DNA from 3 places in the Actinosynnema sp. NPDC053489 genome. Region 3 is predicted to be linked to each of the others. Evidence: riboswitches for the same ligand, from Rfam matches in the RefSeq annotation. Region 3 holds a riboswitch; each other region holds the start of a gene.

What was found. Region 3 has a riboswitch for S-adenosylmethionine ahead of thrC (threonine synthase). Riboswitches for the same ligand answer to the same signal wherever they lie in the genome.
Region 1: another riboswitch for S-adenosylmethionine. It lies ahead of ACIGNX_RS21060 (aminotransferase class V-fold PLP-dependent enzyme); the one in region 3 lies ahead of thrC (threonine synthase).
Region 2: another riboswitch for S-adenosylmethionine. It lies ahead of ACIGNX_RS32490 (methionine ABC transporter ATP-binding protein); the one in region 3 lies ahead of thrC (threonine synthase).

Annotation. Positions count from the first base shown of each region.
Region 1 covers NZ_JBITXT010000008.1:296,634-305,968, reverse strand. Annotated here, with positions in the region: gene dnaE (DNA polymerase III subunit alpha) at 1-570, opposite strand, end outside; gene ACIGNX_RS21090 (AsnC family protein) at 726-1,631, shown strand; gene ACIGNX_RS21085 (TetR family transcriptional regulator) at 1,638-2,201, opposite strand; gene ACIGNX_RS21080 (oxidoreductase) at 2,300-3,172, shown strand; gene ACIGNX_RS21075 (multidrug effflux MFS transporter) at 3,182-4,396, opposite strand; gene ACIGNX_RS21070 (RluA family pseudouridine synthase) at 4,504-5,436, opposite strand; gene lspA (signal peptidase II) at 5,433-6,017, opposite strand; gene ACIGNX_RS21060 (aminotransferase class V-fold PLP-dependent enzyme) at 6,041-7,357, opposite strand; SAM riboswitch class IV at 7,393-7,506, opposite strand; gene ACIGNX_RS21055 (potassium/proton antiporter) at 7,575-9,056, opposite strand; gene ACIGNX_RS21050 (M28 family metallopeptidase) at 9,265-9,335, shown strand, end outside.
Region 2 covers NZ_JBITXT010000020.1:108,504-117,838, reverse strand. Annotated here, with positions in the region: gene metG (methionine--tRNA ligase) at 1-67, shown strand, start outside; gene ACIGNX_RS32505 (TatD family hydrolase) at 64-900, shown strand; gene ACIGNX_RS32500 (transglycosylase family protein) at 1,236-2,615, shown strand; gene rsmA (16S rRNA (adenine(1518)-N(6)/adenine(1519)-N(6))-dimethyltransferase RsmA) at 2,626-3,504, shown strand; SAM riboswitch class I at 3,591-3,683, shown strand; gene ACIGNX_RS32490 (methionine ABC transporter ATP-binding protein) at 3,889-4,899, shown strand; gene ACIGNX_RS32485 (methionine ABC transporter permease) at 4,896-5,579, shown strand; gene ACIGNX_RS32480 (MetQ/NlpA family ABC transporter substrate-binding protein) at 5,612-6,418, shown strand; gene ACIGNX_RS32475 (4-(cytidine 5'-diphospho)-2-C-methyl-D-erythritol kinase) at 6,695-7,660, shown strand; gene ACIGNX_RS32470 (ABC-F family ATP-binding cassette domain-containing protein) at 7,750-9,335, shown strand, end outside.
Region 3 covers NZ_JBITXT010000002.1:341,064-350,398, reverse strand. Annotated here, with positions in the region: gene octT (diglucosylglycerate octanoyltransferase) at 1-5, shown strand, start outside; gene ACIGNX_RS04690 (DegV family protein) at 17-859, shown strand; gene ACIGNX_RS04685 (ComEA family DNA-binding protein) at 946-1,668, shown strand; gene ACIGNX_RS04680 (hypothetical protein) at 1,697-1,855, shown strand; partial or broken gene ACIGNX_RS04675 (DNA internalization-related competence protein ComEC/Rec2) at 1,917-4,187, shown strand; gene thrC (threonine synthase) at 4,916-6,178, opposite strand; SAM riboswitch class I at 6,190-6,304, opposite strand; gene holA (DNA polymerase III subunit delta) at 6,400-7,383, shown strand; gene rpsT (30S ribosomal protein S20) at 7,617-7,877, opposite strand; gene ACIGNX_RS04655 (glycoside hydrolase family 3 N-terminal domain-containing protein) at 8,004-9,335, opposite strand, start outside.

The DNA.
Region 1 (9,335 bases), on a different contig from region 3:
CAGCTCGACGAAGAAGTTGTCCGCGCCGTAGATGTCGCGCCACTTCGCGGCGGCCTCCAGGGCCTCCTTCTCGTGGCCGAGGCGGAGCCTGGTCTGCACCTCGCCGGACGGGCAGCCGGTCGTGGCCATCAGGCCCGCCGAGTGCTCGGCGATCAGCTCGGCGTCCATCCGGGGCCACTTGCCCAGCTGGCCCTCGGTGGAGGCCCGGCTGGAGAGCTTCATCAGGTTGTGCAGGCCCTCGTTCGTGCGGGCCCAGATCGTCTGGTGGGTGTACGCGCCGCTGGCGGAGACGTCGTCGGCCTTCTGCCCCGGGTCGCCCCACGTCACGCGCTTCTTGTTGAAGCGCGAGTCCGGGGCCAGGTACGCCTCGATGCCGATGACCGGCTTGATGCCCGCGGCGGTCGCCTGCTTGTAGAAGTCGTACGCGCCGTACATGTTGCCGTGGTCGGTGATCGCGGCGGCGGGCATGCCCATCCGCTCGCACTCGGCGAACATGTCCTTCAGCTTCGCCGCGCCGTCGAGCATCGAGTACTCGGTGTGCACGTGGAGGTGCACAAACGAGTCGGACACCCAAACCCCCCTGGAGATCGCAGCGGGCCCGGGACGAAGCGCGGGCGAGACGTCGGCGAGCCTATCCCGACAACGGTCCGCGGTCGCGCCACGGGGGTCGCGTGTCGCCCGGGTCGATGCCGCGCGGATCCGCTCAGGCGGGTAGCGTTCAAGGTGTGGTAGCGCCGGACCCCGTCGACGCCCGTCTCCTGGCCATGATCGCCGAGATGGGCCGTGCCGCCGTGCACGAGGTGGCCGCACGGCTGGGCATGGACCCGCGGGAGGCCGCCACCCGGCTGATCACGTTGTCCGGCAGCGGGTTGCCGCTGCTCGTCGGCGTGGAGTGCGACCCGAACGGCATCCGCAAGGCACTGGCCAACAGCGTGGCGTGGGGCAACTACGCGGGCCCCGGCGGGCAGGCCGTGCGCGGCGCGGCCGGCGGACCGCACCCGCCCGGCCCGGCGCACGGCACCCCGTCGGGCTCCTACCCCGGCCACCCCGTGCCGCAGGGCCCGCCCAGCACCCCGTTCCCGGCGCAGCCCGGCACCGGTCCGCAGCACGTGCCGTCCGGCCCGGTGCGCGTGCCGGAGCCGATGAGCACGTGGGGCGTGCCCGGCACGTCCGGCTGGGCGCGCGGCGACCAGGCACCCGCGCCGCGCTCGCGCACCGGCAAGATCGGCAGCACGCTGGAGACCGAGGGCCTGGAGGGCGCGCGGTTCACCATCCAGCTCGTGGAGGTGGTCGACCCGGCGGACTTCCTGTTCACCGCGGCCGGCTACAAGCTGGCACCGGGCGAGCGCGCCGTGGTCGTGCACACCGAGCTGGCGAACATCGGCCAGGTGCCGTTCAACGCCCTGCCGGACATGTACCTGGTCCTGATGACCAACAAGGGCGAGACGGTGGGCAAGGCCCCGGTCTCGCTGTCCTCCCGGCCGCCGCACAAGATCGGCGTGCAGCCGGGCGAGACCGCGGGCGGGCACACCGTCTACGTGCTGCCCGAGGACACCGTGATCTTCTCGGTGCGCTGGAGCGCCCGCCCCGAGGCCGACCTCAACACCCTGGTCTGGACGATCGACGACTGACGCCGGTCAGTCGCGCAGGACCGCGGCGACGGCGTCGACCACGACCTGGCGGCGGCGCTCCCTCGGGATGGCGGCGGCGTGGCCCGCGACCTCCGGGGTGGTCGAGCCCCACAGCGCGGACAGGTGCACGACGAGCGCGAGCAGCTCCACGGGCGTGAACCGGTGGGTGACCAGGCCCTCGTCCTGCGCCTGCGCGATCGCGGCGAGCTTGTCGTTCGTGCTCGCCACCACGACCTCGACGGCCGCGTGGCCCGCGCCCTCCAGGCGGTACCACTTGGCGAGCCGCTCCTTCACCGGGTCGTCGGTGAAGCGGTCGAACAGCCGGCCCGCGTAACCGGGCAGGTCGGCCGGGTCGATCGGCGCCTCGCGCAGCGTGTCGCGCGCCAGCTCGCTCAGCACCGCGTCGAACAGGCCGTCCTTGTTGGTGAAGTAGTGGTAGATCTGCGCCTTGTTGCTCTTGGCCGCCGCCGCGATGCGGTCCACCCGCGCGCCGGCGATGCCGTGCTCGGCGAACTCCGCGGTCGCCGCGTCCAGCAGCCGCCGCCGGGTCGCCTCCGCGTCACCCACCATGCCCGGAACGGTACCTGACTAACCGTCTAGTTGACAGCTCGGGGTGGTGGTGCTTCCCTGGACGAAGAAGCTAACCAACCAGTCAGTTAGGAACCGTCATGAGCAAGGCCTTCCTGGTCACGGGCAGCTCACACGGCCTGGGCCGCCACCTGGCCGAGAAAGCGCTGGCCGCCGGGCACCGCCTCGTCGCGACCGCACGTCGTCCGGAGCAGCTCGCCGACTTGGTCGAACGGCACGGCGAGCGGGTGCGCGCGGTGGCGCTGGACGTCACGGACCCGGCAGCCGCGCGGGCGGCCGTGGCCACCGCGGTGGCGGCGTTCGGCCGGCTCGACGTGGTGGTCAACAACGCCGGCTACGCCAACTCGGGCTCGGTCGAGGACACCCCGGCCGACGACTTCCGGGCGCAGGTCGAGGCGAACCTGTTCGGCGTCGTCAACGTCACCAGGGCGGCGCTGCCCGTGCTGCGCGGGCAGGGCTCCGGCCACGTCGTCCAGGTGTCGTCGGTCGGCGGTCGGGTGACCACACCGGGCCTGTCGGCCTACCAGGCCGCCAAGTTCGCGGTCGGCGGCTTCTCGGAGGTGCTGGCCAAGGAGGTCGCGCCACTGGGCATCAAGGTGACCGTGCTGGAGCCGGGCGGCATGCGCACCGACTGGGCGGGCTCGTCCATGGGCGTGCACCCGGTGTCGCCGGCCTACGAGCCGACCGTCGGGGCCGTCAACGCGGTGCGGAGCACCCTCATGGCCCGGGCGGCGGGCGACCCGGCCAAGGTCGCCGACGTCCTGCTCCGGGTCGTCGGGCTCGACGACCCGCCGGTGCGCCTGCTGCTGGGCAGCGACGCCGTGCGGTTCGCCGGGGAGGTCGAGCGGGCCCGCGCCGCGTCGGACGCGAGGTGGCGCGGGCTGTCGGTGTCCACCGACCACGACGACCTGACCGAGGACAGCCTCGACCCGCTCGCCACGCTAAAGGGCTGAGGGCCGCGGTCAGACCGGGGCGGACGTCGGCTCGGCGTCCCGGGTGATGCCGACGTCACCCCTGGTCAGGACGGCGAACAGGACCACCGCCAGCGCGGTCGCGCCCGCCATCACGGTCACCATCGGCAGCACGCTCGCCGAACCGCCCGCGCCCACCAGCGGCGCCATCAGGCCGCCCACCAGGAACGTCGTCACGCCGAGCACGGCCGACGCGCTGCCCGCCGCCTCCGGGTGCCGCGCCATGGCCAGCGAACCGGCGTTCGGCATGAGCAGGCCGACGCTCATCGTCAGCACGAACAGCGGCGGCAGGAACGTCGCCAGCCCACCGCCGAGCAGCCCGCCCAGCAGCAGCCCGACCCCGCCCACCGCCGCGCCCGCCAACCCGGTCTTGAGCAGCGGCCGGGGCATGATCCGGCCGGTCAGCCTCGTGTTCAGCAGCCCGGCGAGCACGATCGCCACCGAGTTCGAGCCGAACACCAGGCTGAACTGCTGCGGGGTCAGCCCGTACACGCCCTGGAGCACGAAGGACGCGCCCGCGACGTAGCCGAACAGCGCGCCGAGGGCCAGCGCGGACGCCAGGGCGTACCCGACGAACTTGCGGTCGGCCAGCAGCCCGCCGAACACCTTGAGCGTCAGCGCCAGGTTCGCCGGTCGCCGCTTGTGCCGCGGCAGCGTCTCGGGCAGGCCGACGGCCAGCGCGATCAGCAGCGCCAGCGCGATCAGGGCGAGCGCGACGAAGGTGCCGCGCCAGCTGGTGAACCGCAGCAACTGGCCGCCCAGCACCGGCGCGGCCACCGGGCCCAGGCTGTTGATCAGCATCATCACCGACATGAACCGGGCCATCGCCAGGCCCTCGAACCGGTCCCGCGCCACCGCCATCGCCACCACGAACCCGGCCGCCACGCCGAGCCCCTGCAGCAGGCGCAGGCCGGCCAGCGCGAGCGCGGTGGGCGCGAGGGCGCAGAACAGCGAGACCACCACGTAGCTGCCGATGCCGAACAGCAGCGGTCGCCGCCTGCCCCACGAGTCCGACAGCGGTCCGACCACCAGCTGACCGGCCGACATGCCCAGGATGAACGTGGTCAGCGTCAGCTGGATCTGCGAGTCGGCCGCGCCGAAGTCACCGGCGATCGACGGGAACGCCGGCAGGTAGGTGTCGATCGACAGCGGTCCGAGCAGGCACAGGGTGCCGAGCAGCACCACCAGCCGGGCTCTGTTGTCCATGCGCGATCCCCCTGATCATCCGACAGGAGCTTCGCAAGCCGAACGATCAGGGGGGAAGCGATATGGCCGACATCACCCGCCGGCCGCAACAGTTTCGGCGGAACGGCTCAGTAGCCCTCGGCGCGCAGCAGCTCCAGCGCGTCGGCCAGGTCGTCCGGGTACTCGCTGGTGAACGACACCCACTGGCCGTCGGCCGGGTGGTGGAAGCCCAGCGTGCGGGCGTGCAGCCACTGCCGCGTCACGCCCAGGCGCTTGGCCAGCACCGGGTCCGCGCCGTAGGTCAGGTCGCCGACGCACGGGTGGTGCAGCGCGGAGAAGTGGACCCGGATCTGGTGCGTGCGCCCGGTCTCCAGGTGCACGTCCAGCAGCGACGCCGCCCGGAACGCCTCCACGACCTCGTAGTGCGTGACGCTCGGCTTGCCGTTGGCCATCACGGCGAACTTGTAGTCGTGCTTGGGGTGCCGGTCGATCGGGGCGTCGATGGTGCCCTTGATCGGGTCGGGGTGCCCCTGCACGAGCGCGTGGTAGAGCTTGTCGACCGTGCGCTCCTTGAACGCGTGCTTCAGCGCCGAGTAGGCGCTCTCGCTCTTGGCGACCACCATCACGCCGGTCGTGCCCACGTCGAGCCGGTGCACGACGCCCTGCCGCTCGGCGGCGCCGGACGTGGCGATCCTGATCCCGGCCGCCGCCAGGCCGCCCACCACGGTGGGACCGGTCCAGCCGGGGCTGGGGTGCACGGCCACGCCGACCGGCTTGTCGACCACGATCACGTCGTCGTCCTCGTGCAGGATCTCCAGGCCCTCGACGGGCACGGCCTGCACCTGGACCGGGCGTTCCGGCTCGGGGAGCGTGACCTCCAGGACGGAGCCCGCCACCAGCCGGTCGGACTTGCCCGCGGGCTGCCCGTCGAGCACGACGTCGCCCGCCTCGGTCAGCGCCGCGACCGCCGTGCGGGACAGGCCGAGGAGCTTGGCCAGCCCGGCGTCGACCCGCATCCCGTCCAGCCCGTCGGGCACCGGCAGCGTGCGGTAACCGCTCATGCGCCGGCCTGCTTCCCGGTGGACTTCTTCTCCACGCGCGTGCCGTCGTAGTCGCGCTGGAGCAGCGCCATCAGCACGATCACGCCGCCGCCCACGCAGATGGCCGAGTCCGCCAGGTTGAACACCGGGAAGAAGTTGCCCCACGGGTCGAGCACCGAGATGAAGTCGACCACGCCGCCGCGCAGCGGGCCGGGCGCGCGGAAGATCCGGTCGACCAGGTTGCCCGTCGCGCCGCCCAGCACCAGGCCGAGGCCGATGGCCCAGCCGACCGACCGCAGCCGCCGGGCGATCCAGATGATGAACGCGACCACGCCGGCGGCGATCAGGGCCAGGATCACCGTCCAGCCCTCGGCCAGCCCGAACGCGGCGCCGGTGTTGCGGATCAGCGGCAGGTACAGCAGGCCGCCGAACAGCTCGACCGGCTCGCGCCCCTCCAGGTTCTCCACCGCGATGATCTTGGTGACGAGGTCGAGGGCCAACACCAGCGGCGCGATGGCGGCCAGCAGGAGGACCCGTCGCCTGGGCAGCGGTGCGTCCGGCCGGCCGGGCGTGTCGGGCTCGGTGTTGGGATCGGTGCTCACCGGGCCATTGTCCAGCATCGGAGTCAGCGCAGGAACGGCGGGAGCGCGCGCTGGTCGTCCACCGGGGTCCAGCGGCCGTCGCGGACCTCGTACTCCCACCGCGAGCCCTCGGCCACGAGCGTGCGCAGCGCCGCCACGAACCGGTCCACGTGCTCCTCGGTGGTGCCCAGGCCGATCGAGGCGCGCAGCGCGCGTTCCCCGTGCGTGAGCCGGTGCACGGCGACGTGGGCGCAGAACGCGCCGTCGCGCACGCCGACGCCGTGCTCGGCGGACAGCGCCGCGGCCAGGTAGCCGGCGTCCTGGCCGCCGACGGTGAAGCTCACCACGCCCACCCGGTCGTGCTCCGGGCCGAACAGCGCCAGCTCGTGCACGCCCGGGACGGTCCGCAGGCCCGCGCGCAGCCGGGCCAGCAGGGCGCGCTCGTGCCCGGTGGTCTGCTCCCAGTGCCTGCCCAGCACGTCGCACGCCACGGCGAGCGCGTGCACGCCCACCACGTTCGGCGTGCCCGCCTCGTGCCGCTCCGGCACGGCGGACCAGGCCACGCCGAGCCGGTCGCCGTGGTCGGTGACGCGGGCCGTCGCGCCGCCGCCGACCAGGTACGGCTCGGCGGCCTGCAACCAGTCGGACCGGCCGACCAGCACGCCCGCGCCGAACGGCGCGTAGACCTTGTGGCCCGACAGCACGGTGTAGTCGACGTCGAGCGCCCGCACGTCCACCGGCCGGTGCGGCGCGAGCTGGGCCGCGTCCAGCGCGACGCGGGCGCCGTGCGCGCGGGCCACCCGGGCCAGCTCGGCCACCGGCCAGATCTCGCCGGTGACGTTGGACGCGCCGGTCACCACGACCAGCCGCGGGCCGACCGGGGCCGCGCGCAGCGCCCGGTCGAGGTCCAGCACCGCCTGGGCGGGCGAGGCCGGGGTGCGCAGGCGGTGCACGTTCGGGCCGCGCCACGGCAGCAGCGCCGCGTGGTGCTCGGTGTCGAACAGGACCACGGCCGTGCGCCGGGGCAGGCTCCGCGCCAGCAGGTTCAGCGCGTCGGTGGTGTTGCGGGTGAACACGACGGCATCGCTGTCGCGGGCGTTGAGGAACCGGCGGACCGAGGTGCGGGCCTGCTCGTAGACCTTCGTGCTGACCTGCGAGGCGAAGCCCGCGCCCCGGTGCACGCTGGCGTACCAGGGCAGCACCTCGTCCACCGCGTCGCGCACCTGCTCCAGGCACGGCGCGCTGGCCGCGTGGTCGAGGTTGGCGTACTCGACGCGCTCGCCGGTCACCAGCGGCACGCGCAGCGCCGAGCCGACGACCGGGGGCAGGACGGCGGTGGTGCGGGGAACTGCGACGGTCATGACGCCCTCCAGGGGTCCGGGACCCCACCGGAGGGAGCCCGCGCTTGCCGGACGCCCTGCGCGCCGGCCAGGTCCTCACCAGGGGCACCCCACCGCGGTTGGAGGGTTGCCGGCCAGCGAGCCTGGGCTTCGCGCTGGCACTCATGACCTTCGCCTCGAAGTTAACCGAGGGCGCGCGCTCCCGTCGAGGGGCGTTCACATCCTGGGAGCACGGCCGTCACGGCAGCCCGACGTCGCCCTTCCAGCGGGCGAACCGGCCCGCCCGGTCGACGGCCCGGATGCGCTGCTCGGTGGCGGTGCGCGCGGCCTCGGTGCAGACCACCAGCAGTTGGTCGTGCTCCTGCAACCGGGTCGTCGGCACGGGGGTGAACCCGTCCTCGTCGCGCACCACGAGGCTCACCGACGAGCCGGGCGGCAGCCGCAGCTCGGACAGGTACACGCCGTGCAGCTTGGAGCCGGGCTGGATGCGGACCTGGATCAGCTCCGCGCCGAGCGCGTCCAGCGCCGACGAGTCCACCTGCACCTCGCGCGCCTCGCCCGACTTGACCAGCTTCAGCCACTTGGCGAGCCACGGCAGGGTCGTGCCCTGCACCACGGTCAGCACCACGACCAGCACGAACACCGCGTCGACCAGCTGCTGCGCACCCGGCACCCGGCCGATCAGCGGTATCAGGGCGAACACGATCGGCACCGCGCCGCGCAGCCCGGACCACGAGATGAACACCTGCTCCCGCCACGGCACCCGGAACGGCAGCGCCGCGCACAGCACCGACAGCGGCCGGGCCAGCAGCACCAGCACGCCGCCGGCGACCAGGGCGGGCACCAGCGCGTCGAGCACCCGCTCCGGCGAGGCGTACAGGCCCAGCAGCACGAACAGGCCGATCTGCGCGATCCAGCCCAGGCCCTCGGCGAACGAGAGGGTGTCGGCCCGGTGCGGCAGGCGGGCGTTGCCGAGCACGAGGGCGGCGGTGTAGACGGCGAGGAAGCCGGACGCGTGCGCGAGGTCGCCCGCGGTGTAGGCGAGCAGGCACACCGCGACCGTGGCCAGCGGGTACAGGCCGGTCGCCGGCAGCGCGGCCCGGCGCAACCCCGTGCCGCCGAGCCGGCCCAGCACGATGCCGATCACCGCGCCGGCGACCAGCTCGTAGACCATGAGCAGCGGCGCGGTCCAGGTGATCGGGTCGGGCGCGGCCAGCAGCACGACGGCGATGTAGACGGGGGCGTCGTTGATGCCCGACTCCAGCTCCAGCGAGCCGATCAGCCGCTTGCCCACCCCGACGCCCCGCAGCACGCTGAACACGGCGGCCGCGTCGGTGGACGACAGCACCGCGCCCCACAGCAGGGCCGTGCGCCAGTCCATGTCGAGCAGGAAGTGCAGCCCGAACCCGGTGACCGCGATGCTCACGCCCACCGCGACCGTGGACAGCGCGATGCCCAGGCCCAGCGCGGGCCGCACCGCGGTCCACCGGGTGGTCAGCCCGCCCTCGGTGAGGATCAGCACGAGCGCGACCGTGCCGAGCGAGCGGGTGAGGCCGGCGTCCTCGAACTGGATGCCGAGCACGGCCTCGCCGAGCAGCACGCCGATGCCGAGGTAGAGCAGGAGGGACGGCAGGCCGAGCCGGATCGAGACCCGGACCGCGACGACCGAGATCAGCAGGACCGCCGCGGTGACGCCCAGGTAGCCCGTCACATCGCCCACTCGACCTCCAGGCCGCAGATCCGTCACCCGACGGGGTCATTCTCCCCGGCGACACCGAAATGGACGAATCCGGCAGCGCACGGAGCGTCACCAGCCGAACGTCGCTAGCGACGACCACGCGGAGCCGTGCATGTTGACGACCGGGTCCGCCGCCCCGGTCCGTCTTCTCCCTGTCCCTTCCGAGCGACACCACCCTGCGGGAGACACCGTGAAGTTGCGAACGATCTCCACCGCGCTGGTCGCCACCGGCGCGCTCCTCGGCTCCGGCCTCGGCTCGGC
Region 2 (9,335 bases), on a different contig from region 3:
GCTGTTCGCGAAGCTCGACCCCGAACTGGGTGAGACCGGGCCCGAGTGGGCCCCGATCGTCAGGTGACGAAGGCGCGCGGCGAGCGACCACCGGTCCCGGAGGCCCTGCCGGTGCCGGTGGTCGACGCCCACACCCACCTGGACGCGTGCGGCGCGACGACGCCCGAGCAGGTCCGCGAGGTCGTCGACCGGGCCGCCGCGGCGGGCGTGGACCGGGTGGTCACCGTCGCCGACGACCTCGACTCCGCCCGGTGGGCCGCCGAGGCCGCCACCTGGGACGACCGGGTGTTCGCCGCCGTCGCCCTGCACCCGACCCGCACCTCGGCGTTCGGCGAGGCGGAGCGGGCCGAGCTGGAGCGCCTCGCCGTGCTGCCCCGCGTCGTCGCGATCGGCGAGACCGGGTTGGACTACTACTGGGACTACGCGCCGAAGGCCGCCCAGCACGAGGCGTTCCGGTGGCACGTCGACCTCGCCAAGCGGGTCGGCAAGCCGTTGATGATCCACGACCGGGACGCGCACGACGACATCCTCGCGGTGCTCGACTCCGAGGGCGCGCCGGAGACCGTGGTCTTCCACTGCTTCTCCGGCGACCTCGCCTTCGCGCGCGCGTGCGTGGAGCGCGGGTTCGTGCTGTCGTTCTCCGGCACCGCGACCTTCCGCAACGCCCACGCCCTGCGGGAAGCCGCACTGTGGACGCCGGAGGACCACGTGCTCGTGGAGACCGACGCGCCGTTCCTCACGCCCCACCCGTACCGAGGTCGCCCGAACGAGCCGTACTGCGTGAACTACACGCTCCGGGACCTGGCGACGCTGCGTGAGGTCGACCTCGGCGAGTTCGCCGCCAAGATCACCCGAACCGCCGAACGCGTCTTCGGTCTTCGTGACGCGGCGAAGTCGTAATCGTTGTTGCGACGAATGGCTGACCCGCTTGCTCCGCACCTGGGGTGACCGAACTCACAGACATCACGAGGGTGTTTGCACAACCCCCTCGCACCCGTTACGGTCCCGTGACCGTGCCCCGTGTCTCGATCTCGGGGCGCACCCGCGGTCGGGGCGGGTCACGTTGACACCAGAAGCGCCAGGACGTCACACGCACAGGAGTTGCCGGAGATCACCAGCTGACCACCGACACCCACCGTGCGCGTCGCCGGACTTCGCGCCTTCAGGAGGTATGGCACCCCGTGAACTCGTTCAACGAGGACACCGACTGGTTTACACCCGTGCAGCCGGCACCGATGACCGGTGTCGACGTCCTGGACAGACCCGGGCCGCCGTCCGAGTGGGACACCGCGGTGTTCACCATCACCCCGGACGACGTCCTGGGTGTGCTGGGCCCCGACGCCGACGCGCTGCTGGCGAGCGCGAACGTCGACGTCGACGAGCTGATCCGGCTGATCAACGCCGAGACCACGCTCCTGCCGCCGATCATCATCCCCGACGAGGTCTCCCAGGACCGGGTCGCGGGCGGCCTGGCCGCCGAGCAGCCGAGCGCCCCGCCCGCCGCCCTGGTCGAAGCCGCGGGGAAGTGGAAGCGGCGCTTCCTGAAGGCGGCGGTGGCCACCGTGCTGGTGACCATCTCCGGCGGCGGCGCCACCGCGATCGCGATGGACAAGTCCGTCACGGTCGACGTGGACGGCGAGGCCCACACCGTCCGGACCTACGAGTCGACCGTCGGCGAGATCCTCGCCGACGAGGGCATCACGATCGGCGAGCACGACGCGCTCAGCCCGTCCCCCCAGGCGAAGGTGGGCGACGGCGGCAAGATCTCGCTGGACCGCGGCCGGCTGGTGAAGGCGACGGTCGACGGCGAGCAGCGCGAGGGCTGGGTCCGGTCCGTGACCGTGGACGAGGCGCTCGACCAGCTGCGGATCGACGACGAGGGCGCGTGGGTCTCCCACGACCGCGGCATGGACGTCCCGCTCGACGGCCTCTCGCTGGAGGTCAAGAGCCTCAAGACCATCACGCTCTACGACGGCGGCAACGAGCCCCGCAAGATCCGCACGACGGCCGTGACCGTGGACGAGCTGCTGCGCGCCGAGAACCTGTCGCTGGGCCCCGAGGACAAGATCGAGTCGGCGCTGGACCTGCGCGTCACCAACGGCGCCGAGGTCCACATCACCCGCACCGGGGTGTCGGTGATCAACGCGACGGAGGCCGTGCAGCCGCCCGTCGAGGAGATCAAGGACGACACGCTCCTGAAGGGCCAGAAGGAGGTCCTGGAGCCCGGTGAGGCAGGCGAGCAGATCGTCACCTACCGCGTCACCGTGAAGAACGGCGCCGAGGTCGGCCGCGAGAAGCTGGGCGCGAAGGTCACCAAGGAGCCGAAGCCGAAGAAGGTCAAGGTCGGCACGAAGCTCCCGCCGGACGGCGAGGTGTGGGACCGGCTGGCCAACTGCGAGGCGACCGGCAACTGGGCCATCAACACCGGCAACGGCTACTACGGCGGTTTGCAGTTCAACAAGGGCACGTGGGACGCCTACGGCGGCTCCCAGTACGCCGCCTACCCGCACCAGGCGACCCGCGAGCAGCAGATCGCCGTGGCGACCAAGGTGCGCGACGCCCGCGGCGGCTACTCGGCGTGGCCCCACTGCCAGCAGAAGCTGGGCCTGCCGTAACAATGTGTCGGTGACTGAGGATTCGACGTCGGCCGGGCCGGGGAGCCACCTCCTCGGCCCGGCCGACGTTCGCAGGTTGGCCGCCGAGCTGGACGTCCGCCCCACCAAGAAGCTGGGGCAGAACTTCGTGCACGACCCGAACACGGTGCGGCGCATCGTGTCGGCGGCCGGCCTGCGCCCCGACGACGTGGTGCTCGAAGTGGGCCCCGGCCTCGGCTCCCTCACGCTGGCCCTGCTGCCCTCCTGCCGCGCCCTGGTGGCCGTGGAGATCGACGGGGTCCTCGCGCAACGCCTGCCCGTCACCGTGGCCGAGCGCGCGCCCTCCCTGGCGGACCGCCTCAGCGTGGTGCACGAGGACGCCCTGCGCGTCACGCCCGAGCAGCTGCCCGTGCCGCCCACCGCCCTCGTGGCGAACCTGCCCTACAACGTCGCCGTGCCCGTGGTGCTGCACCTGCTGGCCGCGCTGCCGTCGTTGCGCACGGGCCTGGTGATGGTGCAGTCCGAGGTGGCCGATCGGATGGCCGCCGCGCCCGGCAGCAAGGTCTACGGCGTGCCCAGCGTCAAGCTCGCCTGGTACGCCGACGCCCGACGCGCCGGTCCGGTGTCACGGTCGGTGTTCTGGCCGGTACCCAACGTGGACTCCGCGCTCGTCGCGTTCGACCGCCACGACCCTCTGTCCACCGTGGACCCGAAGCTGCTGTTCTCGTTGGTGGACGCGGCTTTCGCGCAGCGGCGCAAGATGCTGCGCGGCGCGCTGTCCGGGTGGGCCGGTTCGGCAGCCGACGCCGAGCGGCTCCTCGTCGCCGCGGGGGTCGATCCGGCGCTGCGCGGCGAACAACTGGCCGTCAGTGACTTCATCCGGATAGCCGAGGCCGCCTCTACTCGATAGTCGTTGATCTTTCGGCCGAAAGTGTGATTTGCCGGACGATCCGGTTTCAGGCTTGCGTCGGGCGGGTCGCGTCAGGTCTACTCGTGTTGCCATCCCGAGCGGCCGAGAGACCTGGCTCCACGACGCCGCAGCAACCACCCCCCCATGGGGGCAGGTGCTTCAGCCAGGATCGATGGAGGATCACGTGCCCAGGATGCGAATGCTCACCAGACGGCGGGTCGTCGACCACGGCCGGCGCACGTCCTCGGGCTGTCGCAGCTTCTAGGAAGCCCTGAGCGCCTTCGGATTCCTCGCGTCCTTCCCTTTCAGGACACCTTTCTGAGCTGAGCCGCCGGTCACGCACGCCATGAGCGTGCGCTGCCGCATGCTGTCGTGGAGCGAAACGTGATCACTGTCGAGAACCTCACCAAGACCTTCCCCGGGAGTACCGGGCAGGTTCGCGCGCTGGACGGCGTGAACCTGGACGTCGCCTCGGGCACCGTGCTCGGCGTCGTCGGCCCCAGCGGGGCGGGCAAGTCCACCCTGGCCCGGTGCGTCGCGCTCCTGGAGCGCCCCGACAGCGGCGCGATCCGCGTCGACGGCACCGACCTCGTCTCCCTCGACGGCACCGCGCTGCGGGCCGCCCGCCGGCAGATCGGCGTTGTGCCGCAAGGGGATTCCCTGCTGCGCCAGCGCACCGCCGCGGGCAACGTCGCGCTGCCGCTGGAGGCCGCGGGCGTGGCCGGGCCGCAGCGCCGCACCCGCGTCGCCGAGCTGCTCGACCTCGTGGGCCTGACCGACAAGGCGGGCTCCTACCCGGACCAGCTCTCCGGCGGCCAGCGCCAGCGGATCGCGGTCGCCCGCGCCCTCGCCGCGTCGCCGTCCGTGCTGCTGGCCGACGAACCGACCTCCGCCCTGGACCCCGACACCACCGGCTCGGTGCTCACCGTGCTGGACCGGGCGCGCGCCGAGCTGGGCGTCACGGTGCTCGTGGTCACGCACGACATGGGCGTGGTCCGCAAGATCTGCGACGACGTCGCGGTGCTGGAGGACGGGCGCGTGGTGGAGCACGGCAAGGTGCTCGACCTGGTGTCCGACGCGGCGAGCCGCACGGCCTCGTCGCTGCTGCCCGCCGTGGACCAGAACCCGGCGCTGGAGGGCTCGTTCGACCGGGTCGCGGACGTCGTGCTGATCGGCTTCGCGGCCGTCGGCGCGCTCCTGCCGGAGGCCGGCAGCCGGTTCGGCGTCGAGCTGAACCTGCTCGGCGGCGGCCTGACCCGGCTGGGCGAGACGCCGGTCGCGCGGTTCCGCGTCGGCCTGAAGGGTGAGCGCGCCGACTCGGCGCTGGAGTGGATCTCGGAGGCGGGCGGCTCCGTGCGCCGGACCCTCTCGGGTCCGCAGGGAGTAGCTGCGTGAGGTCTGCAACACCCTGGTCCACCGTGTTCGACGACGTGCTGCTCGCCACCGGTGAGACGTTGTACATGGTGGTCGTCTCCACCCTGATCGCCGTTCTGCTCGGGGCACCGGTCGGCATCTGGCTCCAGCTCACCGCTCCCGGTGGGCTGAAGCCCCGACCGGTGCTCCACAAAGTGCTCGGGTTCGTCGTGGATCTGGGCCGCTCCATGCCGTTCCTGGTCCTGCTGGTGGTGCTCACCTCGCTGACCAGGCTGCTGCTCGGCAGCACCATCGGACCCACGGCGGCGATCGTGCCGCTGGCCGTCGGCGCGATCCCGTTCGTCGGCAGGCTGGTCCAGAACGTGCTGGCCGAGGTGCACGTGTCGGTGGTCGAGGCCGCCGTCACGACCGGTTCGTCCACGCTGCGGATCGTGCGCAGCGTGCTGCTCCGCGAGTCGTTGCCCGCGCTGGTCAACGCCGTCGGCGTGACCGCGATCGCGCTGCTCGGCTACTCGGCCATGGCCGGGGTGGTCGGCGGCGGCGGGCTCGGCGACCTCGCCGTGCGCATGGGGTACCAGCGGTTCAACGACCGCTACCTGTGGAGCACGGTCGTCGTGCTGGCGATCATCGCCACCGCGATCCAGTTCACCACCAACCGCGTGGCCCGCGGCGTCGACCGCCGCCGCACCGCCTCCGTCTGATCGCTGTTCCCCTCCCTCACCTAAGGAATGAAATGCGCATTCGTGCTGCCCTGCTGGCCGTGCTGCTGACCGCGGTGGGCTGCGGTAGTGCCGACAAGGGGGCCGCGTCCGACCCGAACGCGCCCCTCAAGGTCGGCGTGAGCCCCGTCCCGCACGCCCAGGTGCTCCAGTACGTCGCGGACAACCTCGCCGCGTCGAAGGGCCTCAAGATCGAGGTCGTGGAGTTCACCGACTACGTGCAGCCGAACACGGCGCTGGTCGACGGGTCGCTGGACGCGAACTACTTCCAGACCGTGCCGTACCTCGACACGTTCAAGACCGAGAGCGGCGCGAAGCTGGAGTGGATCGGGCCGGTGCACATCGAGCCGCTGGGCGTGTACTCGAAGAAGCACAAGTCGCTGGCCGACCTGCCGTCCGGCGCGCGCGTGGCCGTGGCGAACGACGCCACCAACGAGGCGCGCGGCCTGAAGCTGCTCCAGGACAACGGGCTGATCAAGGTCAAGGCGGGCGCGGAGAAGACGGCGACCATCCGGGACATCGCGGAGAACCCGCGCAACCTGGAGTTCGTCGAGCTGGAGGCCGCCCAGCTGCCCCGCTCGCTGGACGACACCGACGCGTCCGTGGTGAACGGCAACTACGCGATCGACGCCGGCCTCAAGCCCGCGTCCGACGCCCTGGTGCTGGAGAAGGCGGAGGGCAACCCGAACGCGAACGGCCTGGTCACGCGGGCCGAGCTGAAGGACGACCAGCGGATCAAGGACCTGCTGGCGCTGCTCCAGTCGCAGGAGGTCAAGGACTACATCAAGCAGACCTTCTCGGGCTCCGTCCTCCCGGTCTGACCGAGAGCCGCCCCCTCACGTCGCGTGAGTCGTCCCCTCGCGTCGCGTGAGTCCTACGCTCGCGTCGCGTGAGTCCTACGTCCAGGACCCGAGAGTCCTACACCCAGGACCCCCGAGTTCAACGCCCAGCCGCCCCGGCCGACCGGCCGGGGCGGCTGCGCCGTGCCCGCCGCACGCCCGCCCCGCGGCCCGTCGGCACCGGCACGGCGTCCCTTCCGCCGCAGGTCAGGGGTCGGTTGGCGCGAACCACCCGAAAACGCCCGTAGGCTGCATGGCGTGCTCGCAGTCGTCCCACCACCGGTCACCGTCCGCGTCCCGGCCAAGGTCAACCTGCACCTGGCCGTGGGCGACCTCCGCGCGGACGGCTACCACGACCTGGTGACGATCTTCCAGGCCCTGTCCCTGACCGACGAGGTCACCGTCGCCATCGCCGAGGACCCCGGCGTCGAGGTGCACGGCGAGGGCGCGGACTCGGTGCCGACCGGGGCGTCCAACCTGGCCTGGCGGGCGGTGCGGGTGCTCGCCCAGCACGTCGGCCGCGACCCCGAGGACCCGAAGGTCCGCGTCGTCATCCGCAAGTCCATCCCGGTCGCCGGCGGCATGGCCGGTGGCAGCGCGGACGCCGCCGCCACGCTCGTCGGCCTGGCCTCGCTGTGGCGGTTGGAGATCAACCGCGACGAGCTGGCCGACCTCGCGGGCGGGATCGGCGCGGACGTCCCGTTCGCCCTCTACGGCGGCACGGCGCTCGGCACCGACCGCGGCGACCGGATCGTGCCCGTGCTGTCCCGCCACACGTTCCACTGGGTCCTGGCGTTCGACCGGCGCGGCCTGGCCACCCCCGAGGTGTTCGACGAGCTGGACCGGTTGCGCGCCGAGGGCGACCCGCCCCGCGTGGGCGAGGCCGAAGCCGTCCTGGAGGGGCTGGCCTCCGGCGACCCGCGCCAGCTCGCCCTCCTGCTGGGCAACGACCTGCAGGCCGCCGCCGTGTCCCTGCGCCCGAACCTGCGCCGCACGCTGCGCGCGGGCGTGAACGCGGGCGCGTTGGCCGGCATGGTGTCCGGCTCGGGCCCCACCTGCGCGTTCCTCTGCACGGACGGCGACTCGGCCGTCCGGGTGGCCGCCGAGCTCGCGGGCGCGGGCGTCTGCCGGACCGTCCGGGTCGCGCAGGGCCCGGTGCACGGCGCCCGCGTCGTCGGCACCGAGGAGCCGACCCGGCCGACGCCGCCCGAGGTGCACGCCTGACCCGCCCGTCCGAGGTCGGCGGGCCGGCGGGGCGCGACTAGGCTGGCGTACCGCGTTGTCACCCCCGATCCCGATGAAGGTGCTGGTACATGGCCAACCTGGTCAACTTGGAGAACGTCTCCAAGTCGTTCGGCGTGCGTCCGCTGCTCGACGGCGTGTCCCTCGGCGTCGGTGAGGGCGACCGCATCGGCGTCGTCGGCCTCAACGGCGGCGGCAAGACGACGCTGCTCGAGGTGCTGGCCGGGCTCGCCGAACCGGACGAGGGGCGCGTCAGCCAGAACCGCGGGCTGCGCATGGCGGTGGTCACGCAGCGCACCGAGCTGCCGGAGGGGTCGACGGTCCGCAACGCCGTCATCGACCCGCTGGGGTTCACCTCGGAGCACGAGTGGGCCGCCGACGCGCGCGTGCGGTCGATCCTGGACGGCCTCGGCATCACCGGGTTCGGGCTGGACTCGCCGGTCGCCACGATGTCCGGCGGCGAGCGGCGGCGCGTGGCGCTGGCCGCGGCGCTCGTGCAGGACCTCGACCTGGTCGTGCTGGACGAGCCGACCAACCACCTCGACGTCGAGGGCGTGCGGTGGCTGGCCGAGCACCTGCTGGCCCGGCGCACGGCACTCGTCGTGGTGACGCACGACCGGTGGTTCCTGGACACGGTGTGCAGCCGCACGTGGGAGGTCGTCGGCGGCCGCGTCGAGCAGTACGAGGGCGGTTACGCGGACTGGATCTTCGCCCGCGCCGAGCGGGCCCGACTGGCCGACGCGATCGAGGAGAAGCGCCGCAACCTGGCCCGCAAGGAGCTGGCGTGGCTGCGCCGCGGCGCGCCGGCCCGCACGTCCAAGCCGCGCTACCGGATCGAGGCCGCCGAGGCGTTGATCTCCGACGTGCCGGCCCCGCGCGACTCGGTGGAGCTGCTGGCGTTCGCCAAGCGGCGGCTGGGGCGCACGGTGCTGGAGCTGGAGGACGTGACGCTGACCGTGCCCGACCGGGTGCTGGTGCGCGACCTGACGTGGCGGATCGGGCCCGGCGACCGGATCGGCATCGTCGGCGTGAACGGCTCGGGGAAGACGACGCTGCTCAAGGCGTTGGCCGGGGAGCGGGAGCTGGAGGGCGGCACGCGCGTCCAGGGGCAGACCGTGAAGCTCGCGCACCTCAGCCAGGAGCTGCACGACCTCGACGGGTCGATGCGGGTGCTGGAGGCCGTGGAGGAGGTCGCGCGGCGGGTCGTGCTGGGCAAGCAGGAGATGTCGGCGTCGCAGCTGGCCGAGCGGTTCGGGTTCTCGTCGCAGAAGCAGTGGACGCCGGTGGGCGACCTGTCCGGCGGCGAGCGGCGGCGGTTGCAGCTGTGCCGGCTGCTGATGGCCGAGCCGAACGTGCTGCTGCTCGACGAGCCCACCAACGACCTGGACATCGACACGTTGCAGCAGCTGGAGGACCTGCTCGACTCGTGGCCGGGCACGCTCGTGGTGATCTCGCACGACCGGTACCTCGTGGAGCGGGTGTGCGACAAGGTGGTGGCGCTGTTCGGCGACGGCGGGCTGACCGACCTGCCCGGCGGCATCGAGGAGTACCTGCGGCGGCGCGACCGGCAGAAGGAGGCGGTGGGCGCGCCGGCCGCGAAGCCCGCGTCCGGGCCGTCGTCGGCGGCCGACCAGCGTGCGGCGCGCAAGGAGCTGGC
Region 3 (9,335 bases):
CGTAGTCTCGGCACTCGTGTCCACCACGATCGTCACCGACTCCACGGCGTACCTGCCCGAGGGGTTCGCCGAGCGCAACGGCATCCGGGTCGTGCCGCTGCACGTGGCGGTGGACGGTCGCAGCAGGTTGGACGGGGTGGACTTCGGTCCGGCGGAGCTGGCCACCGCGCTGGGGGAGCACCGCCGGGTGACGACGTCGCGGCCCACGCCGGGGGAGCTGGCCGAGGTGTACCGGTCGGTGCTGGCGGGGGGTGCGGACGGGATCGTGTCCGTGCACCTGTCGCGCGACCTCTCGGGCACGTGGGAGGCCGCGCGGCTGGCCGCGGAGGAGGTCGACCCGACCCGGATCAGGGTGGTCGACTCGCGGGCCACGGGCATGGGCCTGGGCTTCGCCGCCCTGGCCGCGTGCGCCTCCGGGGGTGACGCCGCGCACGCCGAGGAGGCCGCGGTGGCCGCCGCGGACCGGATCCGGATGTTCTTCTGCGTGGAGACGCTGGACCATCTGCGCCGGGGCGGGCGGATCGGCGCCGCCGCCGCGCTGGTCGGCACCGCGCTGGCGGTGAAGCCGCTGTTGCACGTGGACGACGGTCGGATCGTGCCGTTGGAGAAGGTGCGCACGATGAGCCGGGCGATCGGGCGCCTGGTGGACCTGGCGGCGTCGGCGGCGGGTTCCGGCCGGGTCGGGCTGGCTGTCCACCACCTGGCCGCGCCGGAGCGCGCGGCGGAGCTGGCGACGTTGCTGGACGAACGGGTGCCGGGCTCGACCGGATGCCTGATCTCCGAGGTCGGGGCGGTGATCGGGGCGCACACCGGGCCGGGGGTGCTGGGCGTGGTGGTGCTGCCCGGCGGGCTGCCCTGACCGTCGTTATCCATCATTCGGCGAGTTGTCCACAGATCGCGAACAAGCCCGTCCCGCGCTGCTCCACCCGGCCTAACGTCGACCGCATGTTCGACAAGAACCCGGAAACCACGACCGCCCGCCTGAAGGCCCTGATCGCCCAGGGGCGGGGCAAGCACCGCGCCGAGGACTCGGAAACGCTGGTCTTCGTCTCGTCCGCCGGCGCGGACCCACCCCACCCCTTGCGTCACCTGGTGCGGCGCTGGTTGCCCGAGCCCGCCCTCCCGCACCGCCGCAGGATCCTGCTGGCAGGCGTCATGGCCGGTGTGGCGCTGGTGGTCGCCCTGGCCCTGTGGTGGCAGCGGCCCGTGCCGGAGAGCCCGCCCGCCCTGCCGGTGGCCGAGGCCGCCGCCGTCACCAGGGCCGAGGAACAGCTGATCGTCAACGTGGTGGGCCTGGTGCCGACGCCGGGCCTGGTGACGGTCCCGAACGGCTCCCGGGTGGCCGACGCGCTGCAAGCGGCGGGCGGAGCCGCGCCGGGTGCCGACCTGACCGCGCTCAACCTCGCCCGCAAGGTCACCGACGGCGAGCAGATAGCCGTCGGCATCCCGGTGCCGCAACCCACCGAAGCGGCGACCGCGCCGCTGAACCTCAACACCGCCACGAAGGACCAGCTCGACGCGCTGCCCGGGGTCGGCCCGGTGACGGCGCAACGGATCATCGACCGGCGGCAGAAACAGGGTCCGTTCACCTCCCTCAACCAACTGGGCGAGGTCGAGGGCATCGGCGACGCGAAACTCGCCAAGCTCCGCGACCTGGTCCGCCTCTAGCCACCTCCCATTCATTCCTGGAGCACCGATGACCGTCCCCGAGAAGCCCTCGACCGTCGCCTTCACCAACCAGCGCCTGACCGACACCGGCCGTTCTCGACGCCTGCCCGGCCGCGTCCGTCGGGTGATCCGAACCGCCGTCACCCGTCTCACCACCTTGTCGAGGTTCCGCTGGACGGGTTCCTGACCATCCCGAAGCCCGCACTCGACCGCACGCCGGCGTGAGCACTTGATCGGAGGACGGAGCCGTGAACCCCAGGGCGCACCTCGTGCCGGCGGCCCTCACCGTGTGGGCGACGGCCCTGGCCGGGCTGTTGGTCGCGTGGTGGCTGGCCCTGGTGGTCGGTCTGGTCGCCGCGGTGCTCGGTGGCGTTCTCCTGCGCCGGTGGCGGCCCGCCGCGGTGGCCGTGGCGGTCGCCGCTCCGGTGGCGGCCTGCTGGATCGGGGCCCAGGCGCACGCAGCGGTCCACCACCCGTTGCGGGCGGCGGCGGTGAGCGGGGCGACCGCGACCGTCCACTTCGAACTCGACAACCGGCCGCACGGCTTGCGCAGCAGTGGTTTCGGCTCACGTGCCGGTGGTGTCGACATGGTGCTGGTGCGGGGCACGCTCGCCGAGGGCGGCAGGATCACCGTGCTCGCGCCGGCTCCCCGGTGGCGTGATCTGTTGCCGGGCCAGGAGGTGACAGCGCGCGGCACCCTCGTCCCGCCCCGCGGTGGCGACCTGACGGTGGCGGTGCTGCGGGTGCGCGGGCCGCCGCAGGACGTGACCGGAGCACCCGTGTGGCAACGGGTCGCCGAGGATCTGCGATCCGGGTTGCGCGGCGCGAGCACGGCTCTCGACCCGGAACCGGCGGGGCTGCTGCCCGCGCTGGTGGTGGGTGACACCTCGGGCCTCCCACCGAGGGTCGTGGAGGAGTTCCGCACGGCCGGGTTGGCGCACGTGCTGGCGGTCAGCGGGGCGAACCTGGCGATCCTCTGCGGGGCGGTCCTGTTGCTGCTGCGGCTGTTGCGGGTCGGACCGCGGGGCAGTGCGGCGGGTGCGATGGCGGCGCTGGTCGGGTTCGTGGTGCTGGCCGGGCCGGAGCCGAGCGTGCTGCGGGCCGCCGTGATGGGCGCGGTGGCGTTGCTCGCGCTGGTGCTGGGGCGGGAGAGGTCGGCGGTGCCGGCGCTCGCGGCCGCGGTGGTGGTCCTGGTGCTCTACGACCCGGAGCTGGCCACCGAGCCGGGGTTCGGGTTGTCGGTGGCGGCGACGGCGGCGTTGGTGCTGCTCGGGCCGAGGTGGGCCGCCGCCATGAAGGAGCGGGGCGTCCCGGCGGGCTTCGCCGAGGCGCTGGCGGTGCCGGTGGCCGCGAACCTGGCGACCGCGCCGCTGGTCGCCGGGCTCTCCGGCCAGGTGAGCCTGGTCGCGGTGGTGGCGAACCTGCTGGTCGCCCCGGTCGTGGCGCCGGCGACCGTGCTCGGGGTGCTGGCCACCGTGGTGGCACCGCTGCACGAGCCGTCGGCACGGCTGGTGGTCGAGGTGGCCGGTCCGGCGGTGGGCTGGCTGATCACCGTGGGCAGGCACGCGGCGGCCGTGCCGGGTGCGGCGGTCGGGTGGCCCGGCGGCTGGGGTGGCGGGGTGTTGTTGGCCGTCGTGCTGCTGCTCGGCTGGGTGGTCCTCCGGCTCCGGCGGCTCCGGACGCTGGTCGTGGCGGCCGCGGTCGGCGCGGTGGTGGTGATCGTGCCGCTGAACGTCGTCTCGCCCGGTTGGCCGGCCGCCGGCTGGTCGGTCGTGGCGTGTGACGTGGGGCAGGGCGACGCGGTGGTCCTGGCCACCGCCGAGCGGGACCGGGCGGTGCTGGTGGACACGGGGCCCGACCCGGTGCCGGTGCTGTCGTGCCTGCGCCGGTTGGGGGTGCGACGGATTCCGTTGGTGGTGCTCAGCCACCTGCACGCCGACCACGTCGGTGGGTTGGCGGCGGTGCTGGCGGAGCGGGAAGTGGGCGCGGTGGCGGTGGGGCCGTCGCGACAGCCCGGGTGGGCGTGGGAGGAGGTGACGGGACAGGCGCGGGCGGCCGGGGTCCGCGTGGTCGAGCTGGGCGCGGGGCAGCGGTTGGGCTGGCCGGGGCTGGACCTCGACGTGCTGGGACCGCGCGGGCGCCCGGTGGGGGACGAGAACACGGCGGTCAACGACGGGTCGCTCGTGCTGCGGGCCTCCACCGCGGCGGGGCGGGTGTTGCTGACCGGCGACATCGAACTGGCCGGGCAGGCGGACCTGCTCGGTGGGCACGTGGACCTGCGGGCCGACGTGCTCAAGGTGCCGCACCACGGGTCTCGGTACTCGTCACCGGTGTTCCTCGCGGCGGTGCGGCCGCGGGTGGCGCTGGTGAGCGTCGGGGCGGGCAACCGCTACGGCCACCCCAGCCGGGTGCTGGTCGACGCGTTGGCGCGCCAGGGCGCGCTGGTGCTGCGCACGGACCGGGACGGCGACACGGCCGTCCTGGCAGGCCCGGACGGGCCGAGGGTCGCCCGCAGGGGCGGCGCGGATTCGAACAACGGACAAGGGGAGAACCATGAGGAACGACGTGTGGATCCGATTGCACTCCGGCTGGTCGCCGCGAGGCGACAACCGGGCCGTGGCGTGGGCGCTGTGGCAGCCCGGCTACACCGCCCAACCCTGGCCGCGCGACGAACTGCGGCCCGCTTTCACCTACTACGTGTGCGAGGACCTGCCCGGCGGCGGCGGTCGCGGCGTCGTGGCCAGGGCGACCGTCGTCGGCGTGGTCCGCATGGCGCAGGTGCCGTCGGCGGACTCGGCCTACCGCCTGGTCGCCGACGCGCTGTTCGACGCCGACCTCGTCATACCCCCGGAGGAATGGCACTCGGAGCGCTACAACCAGGACAAGGCGGAACGTCCGTGGCCACAACTGCTGACCGCGTGGCGGGTGATCACCGAACCGGTCGGCCCGCACGTCCTGCCGGAACTGGCTGCCTTCCCCCGAACGGGTTGGCTGCGCTCCTCGAGGATCGCCCTGTGACCGCCACCACGACGACACCACGGCCACCACCCGAACCGCCCCCGACGAGCGCCCTGCCAACGGACCGGTACCCCACAACCCGGCCGCCGCCAAAGCTTCGACCGCTGCCGAGTCGCTGGCCGCCGCGGTCCGGAGCGCCGACGCACCGGGGCCGGCCGCACCGCCGGGCGGACGGTCGGCCGGGGGCCGGCATCCGTGGGTCGGTCCCCGACCGGGTGGTCCGGTGGGGTCAGTCCTGGAGGGCCTTCAGGACGGCCTCGGCGGACGGGGGGACGTTGGCGCGGGGGCCCACCCGGTCGCCCAGGGCGTCCAGGGTCTTCAGGCCGTCGCCGGTGATCAGGAGCACCGTCTCGCCGTCCGGGTCCAGTTGGCCGGTCTCGATGAGCTTCTTCGCGGTCGCGACGGTGACGCCGCCGGCGGTTTCGGCGAAGATGCCCTCGGTCCGGGCCAGCAGGCGGATGCCCTCGACCACCTCTTCGTCGGTGACGTCCTCGATCGCGCCGTTGGTGCGGCGGACGGCGTCCAGCACGTAGGGGCCGTCGGCGGGCGCGCCGATCGCCAGCGAGCGGGCGATGGTGTCCGGGCGGACGGGGGTGACCACGTCGTGGCCGGCCTTGAAGGCGGACGCGACGGGGGAGCAGCCGGTGGCCTGCGCGCCGAACACGCGGTACGGGGTCTGGTCGACCAGGTCCAGTTCGCCCAGTTCGCGGAACGCCTTGTCGACCTTGGTCAACTGCGAGCCGGAGGCGATGGGCACCACGACCTGGTCGGGCAGCCGCCAGCCGAGCTGCTCGGCGACCTCGTACCCGAGCGTCTTGGAGCCCTCGGCGTAGTAGGGGCGGACGTTGACGTTGACGAACGCCCAGTCCTCGTGCTCGGCGGCCAGTTCCTGCGCCAGCCGGTTCACGTCGTCGTAGTTGCCGTCGACGGTGATCAGGTTGCCGTCGTAGACGGCGGTCATGAGGATCTTCGCCTGCTCCAGCGTGGACGGCACCAGCACCACCGACCGCCAACCCGCGCGGGCCGCGGCGGCGGCGACGGCGTTGGCCAGGTTGCCGGTGGACGGGCAGGCCAGGACCTTGAAGCCCAGTTCACGGGCGGCGGCGAGGGCGACGCCGACGACGCGGTCCTTGAAGGAGTGGGTCGGGTTGCCGGTGTCGTCCTTCACCCACACCTTGCGCACGCCGAGGGCCTTGGCGAGGCGGTCGGCCTCGACCAGGCGGGTGCCGCCGGGGTTGGTGTTGGGGTGCGACTCGACGGTGGAGGGCACGGGGAGCAGGCTGCGGTAGCGCCAGATGGACCGGGGGCCCGCCTCGATGTCCTCGCGGCGGACCCGGCCGAAGTCGTAGGCCACTTCCAGCGGCCCGAAACACTCGAGACAGGCGTATTCGGCGGCGAGCGGCGTCTCGTGGCCGCATTCGCGACACGACAGCGCGCGAGCGGGACCGAGGTCGAAGGAGGTGGTGGCCGAGGGCACAGTGACAGAAGTCATCGCGAGGTATCTCCTCATCTTTCCCGCGTCGCGGGTCGGAATTGGCACCGTGGTCGCACAGCGGACGCTGCGCGACGGGTTGCCGGGGCTTCTTCGGGCCGATCCCTCTGCCCCTCTGGATGAGCGGTATTCAGTTGTGGCTTCAACTTACGTCACGATCCCGATCCGTAGCCAGAGACGTCCACCATCCGGACGTCGGTCGGCCGTGGGAGGATCGCGGCGTGAGTGCGCCCGCTGAGACGCCCGACGCCGTGCACCTGGTCGTCGGCGAGGAGGAGTTGCTGGTCGAGCGCGCGGTGCGCGGTGCGTTGGCGGTGGCGCGCAAGGCCGACCCGCAGGCGGACCTGACCCGGGTCCGCGTGACCGATCTCACCCCTCCCGAGCTGGCCGAACTGGTCAGCCCGTCGCTGTTCGCCGAGGGGCGGGTGGTCGCGCTGGAGGCCGCGCAGGAGTGCGGCAAGGAGATCGCCGACGCCGTCGTCGCCTACGCCAAGGCGCCGGCGGACGGGGTGACGCTGGTGGTCGTCCACAGTGGCGGCGGGCGCAGCAAGGTGGCCAAGGAGCTGCCGGCGGCGCTGCGCAAGGCCGGCGCGCGGGTCACCGAGTGCCCGAAGATCACCAAGGCGGCGGACCGCGAGGCGTTCGTGCGCAACGAGATCCGCGCGGCGGGTGGCGGGAAGGCCGATCCGGAGGCCGTCGCGGCGCTGATCGAGGCGGTCGGGTCGGACCTGCGCGAGTTGGCGGCGGCGGCGTCGCAGCTCGTCGCGGACACGGGTGGCAAGGTCGACGCCGAGGCCGTTCGCCGCTACCACCGGGGCCGGGCCGAGGTGACCGGGTTCGCGGTGGCGGAGAAGGCCGTGATGGGCGACCGGGCCGGTGCGCTGGAGGCGCTGCGGTGGGCGCTCCAGCTCGGCGTGCCGCACGTGCTGGTCGCCGACGCGCTGGCCGACGCGGTGCGGACGATCGCGCGGGTGTCGGCGGTCGGTCGCGGCGACCCGTTCAAGCTGGCGGGAGAGCTGGGCATGCCGCCGTGGAAGGTGAAGAAGGCCCAGGGCCAGTCGCGTGGCTGGGAGGACCGGGGGCTCGCGGCGGCGATGGCGGTGGTCGCGGACCTGAACGCCGACGTCAAGGGGGTCGCGGCCGACTCCGGCTACGCCCTGGAGCGGGCCGTGCTCAAGATCGTCGCGGCTTACGAGCGGCGCTGAGACGCGGAGCCGCGACGCGGTGCTGGGCGGGCGGCGCTGGACGAGTGGTGCTGAGCGAGCGGCGCTGGGCGGGCGGCGCTGGACGAGTGGTGCTGAGCGAGCGGCGCTGGACGAGTAGTGCTGAACGAGCGGTGGTGCGGCCGGGGGGCGCGGGGACGGCGCGCGAACGCGCAGGCACGAAAAAGCGCCGCCCACCCCGTGCGGGATGGGCGGCGCTTCGACGTCGGACCAGATCAGATCTGGTTGGCGCGCCGCGCCAGCGCCGACTTCTTGTTGGCGGCCTGGTTGGCGTGGATGACGCCCTTGGTGACGGCCTTGTCGAGCTTGCGGGAAGCCTCCCGCGCCAGCGCGACGGCCTTCTCCTTGTCACCGGCCTCGGCGGCCTCACGGAACTTGCGGATCGCGGTCTTGAGGGACGACTTGACGGCCTTGTTGCGCAGGCGCGCCTTCTCGTTCGTCTTGATCCGCTTCAGCTGGGACTTGATGTTCGCCACGCGAAAGCCACCTTTTCCTCGGTCTCGGAGTCGCACCGCGCCTGTCACCGGCTCCGCCCCGCGAGGGGCGGTCTTCCTCCACAGCGGAATGCCGCGCGGTACGGCGGAGAAGGATATCAGGGCAGCTCACCGCACCGTGAATCGAGCCCTCCCGTCGCCGACCACGACCTCGTAACCGCCCTTGGCGACCTCCGGCTTGTCCGTGCCGTCGACGTCACCCGGCGTCACGGCGAGCCGCCGCACGTCGAACGCCACCTCGACCGCCCGCGACTCGCCCGCCTTCAACGCCACGCGGGTGAAGCCGACCAGGCGCTTGTCCGGTGTGAGCACCTTGCTCACCGGCTGGTGCACGTACACGGGCACGACCAGCGCGCCGTCCCGCGAACCGGTGTTGGCCACGGTCACCGACACGGTCACCCGGTCCTCCCGCCGCACCTCCGCGGACTTCACCGTCGGCGCGGACGTGGTGAACGTCGTGTACGACAGGCCGTGCCCGAACGCGAACGCCGGGTCGTACCCCGAGCCCGCCACCGTGTTCGCCCCGCGCAGCTGGTCGTAGGAGAACGGCTGGTCGCCGACCGACTTGGGCCACGACACCGGCAGCTTCCCGCTCGGGTTCACCTCGCCGAACAGCACGTCGGCGATCGCGCCGCCGCCCTCCGAGCCCGGCAGCCAGCCCGCGACCAGCGCCGGGGCGTCCGCCACCGCGCCGAGCACCTGCGGCCGGCCGGTCAGCAGCACCACCACGACCGGCTTGCCCGTCGCGCGCACCGCGGCCACCAGGCCCTGCTGCTCGGCCGTCAGCGCGGGCTCCTCGGTGTCCGCCTCGCCCTCCGCGCCGGGGTCCTCGCCGAGCACGACCACCACGGCGTCGGCGTCGGCGGCCTGAGCCACGGCGTCCGCCTGGGTCGGAGCGCCCACCACGTTCGCGGACGGCGCGGCGGCCTTGATGCCCTGGAGCACGGTCACCGCCTGCGGCGGCGGCGACCCGGCGGGCACGCCTTGCCAGCCGACCGACCAGCCGCCCAGCTGGCGGGCCACGGAGTCGGCCGCGTCACCGGTCACCACGAGCTTGCGCGCGCCGGTCGACAGTGGCAGCACGCCGTCGTTGCGCAGCAGCACGGCGCTCTCCGCCGCCGCCCGGCGGGCCAGCGCCCGGTCCGCGCCGTTGACGATCGCGTCGGCCTTCTCGACGTCCACGAACGGCTTCTCGAACAGCCCGAGGCCGAACTTGAGCTTCAGGATACGCCGCACGGCCTCGTCGATCCGCTTGCCGGGGATCGCGCCGCCGCGCACGCCCGCGAGCAGCCCCGCGGTGAACCCGGCCGCGTCGGAGGGCTCCATCGCCATGTCCACGCCCGCGTTGACGGCCATCGCGATGGCCTCCTCGTAGTCGGCCGCCACGTGGTAGCGGTCGACCAGGAACCGGATGTCCTCCCAGTCGGTGACCGCCACGCC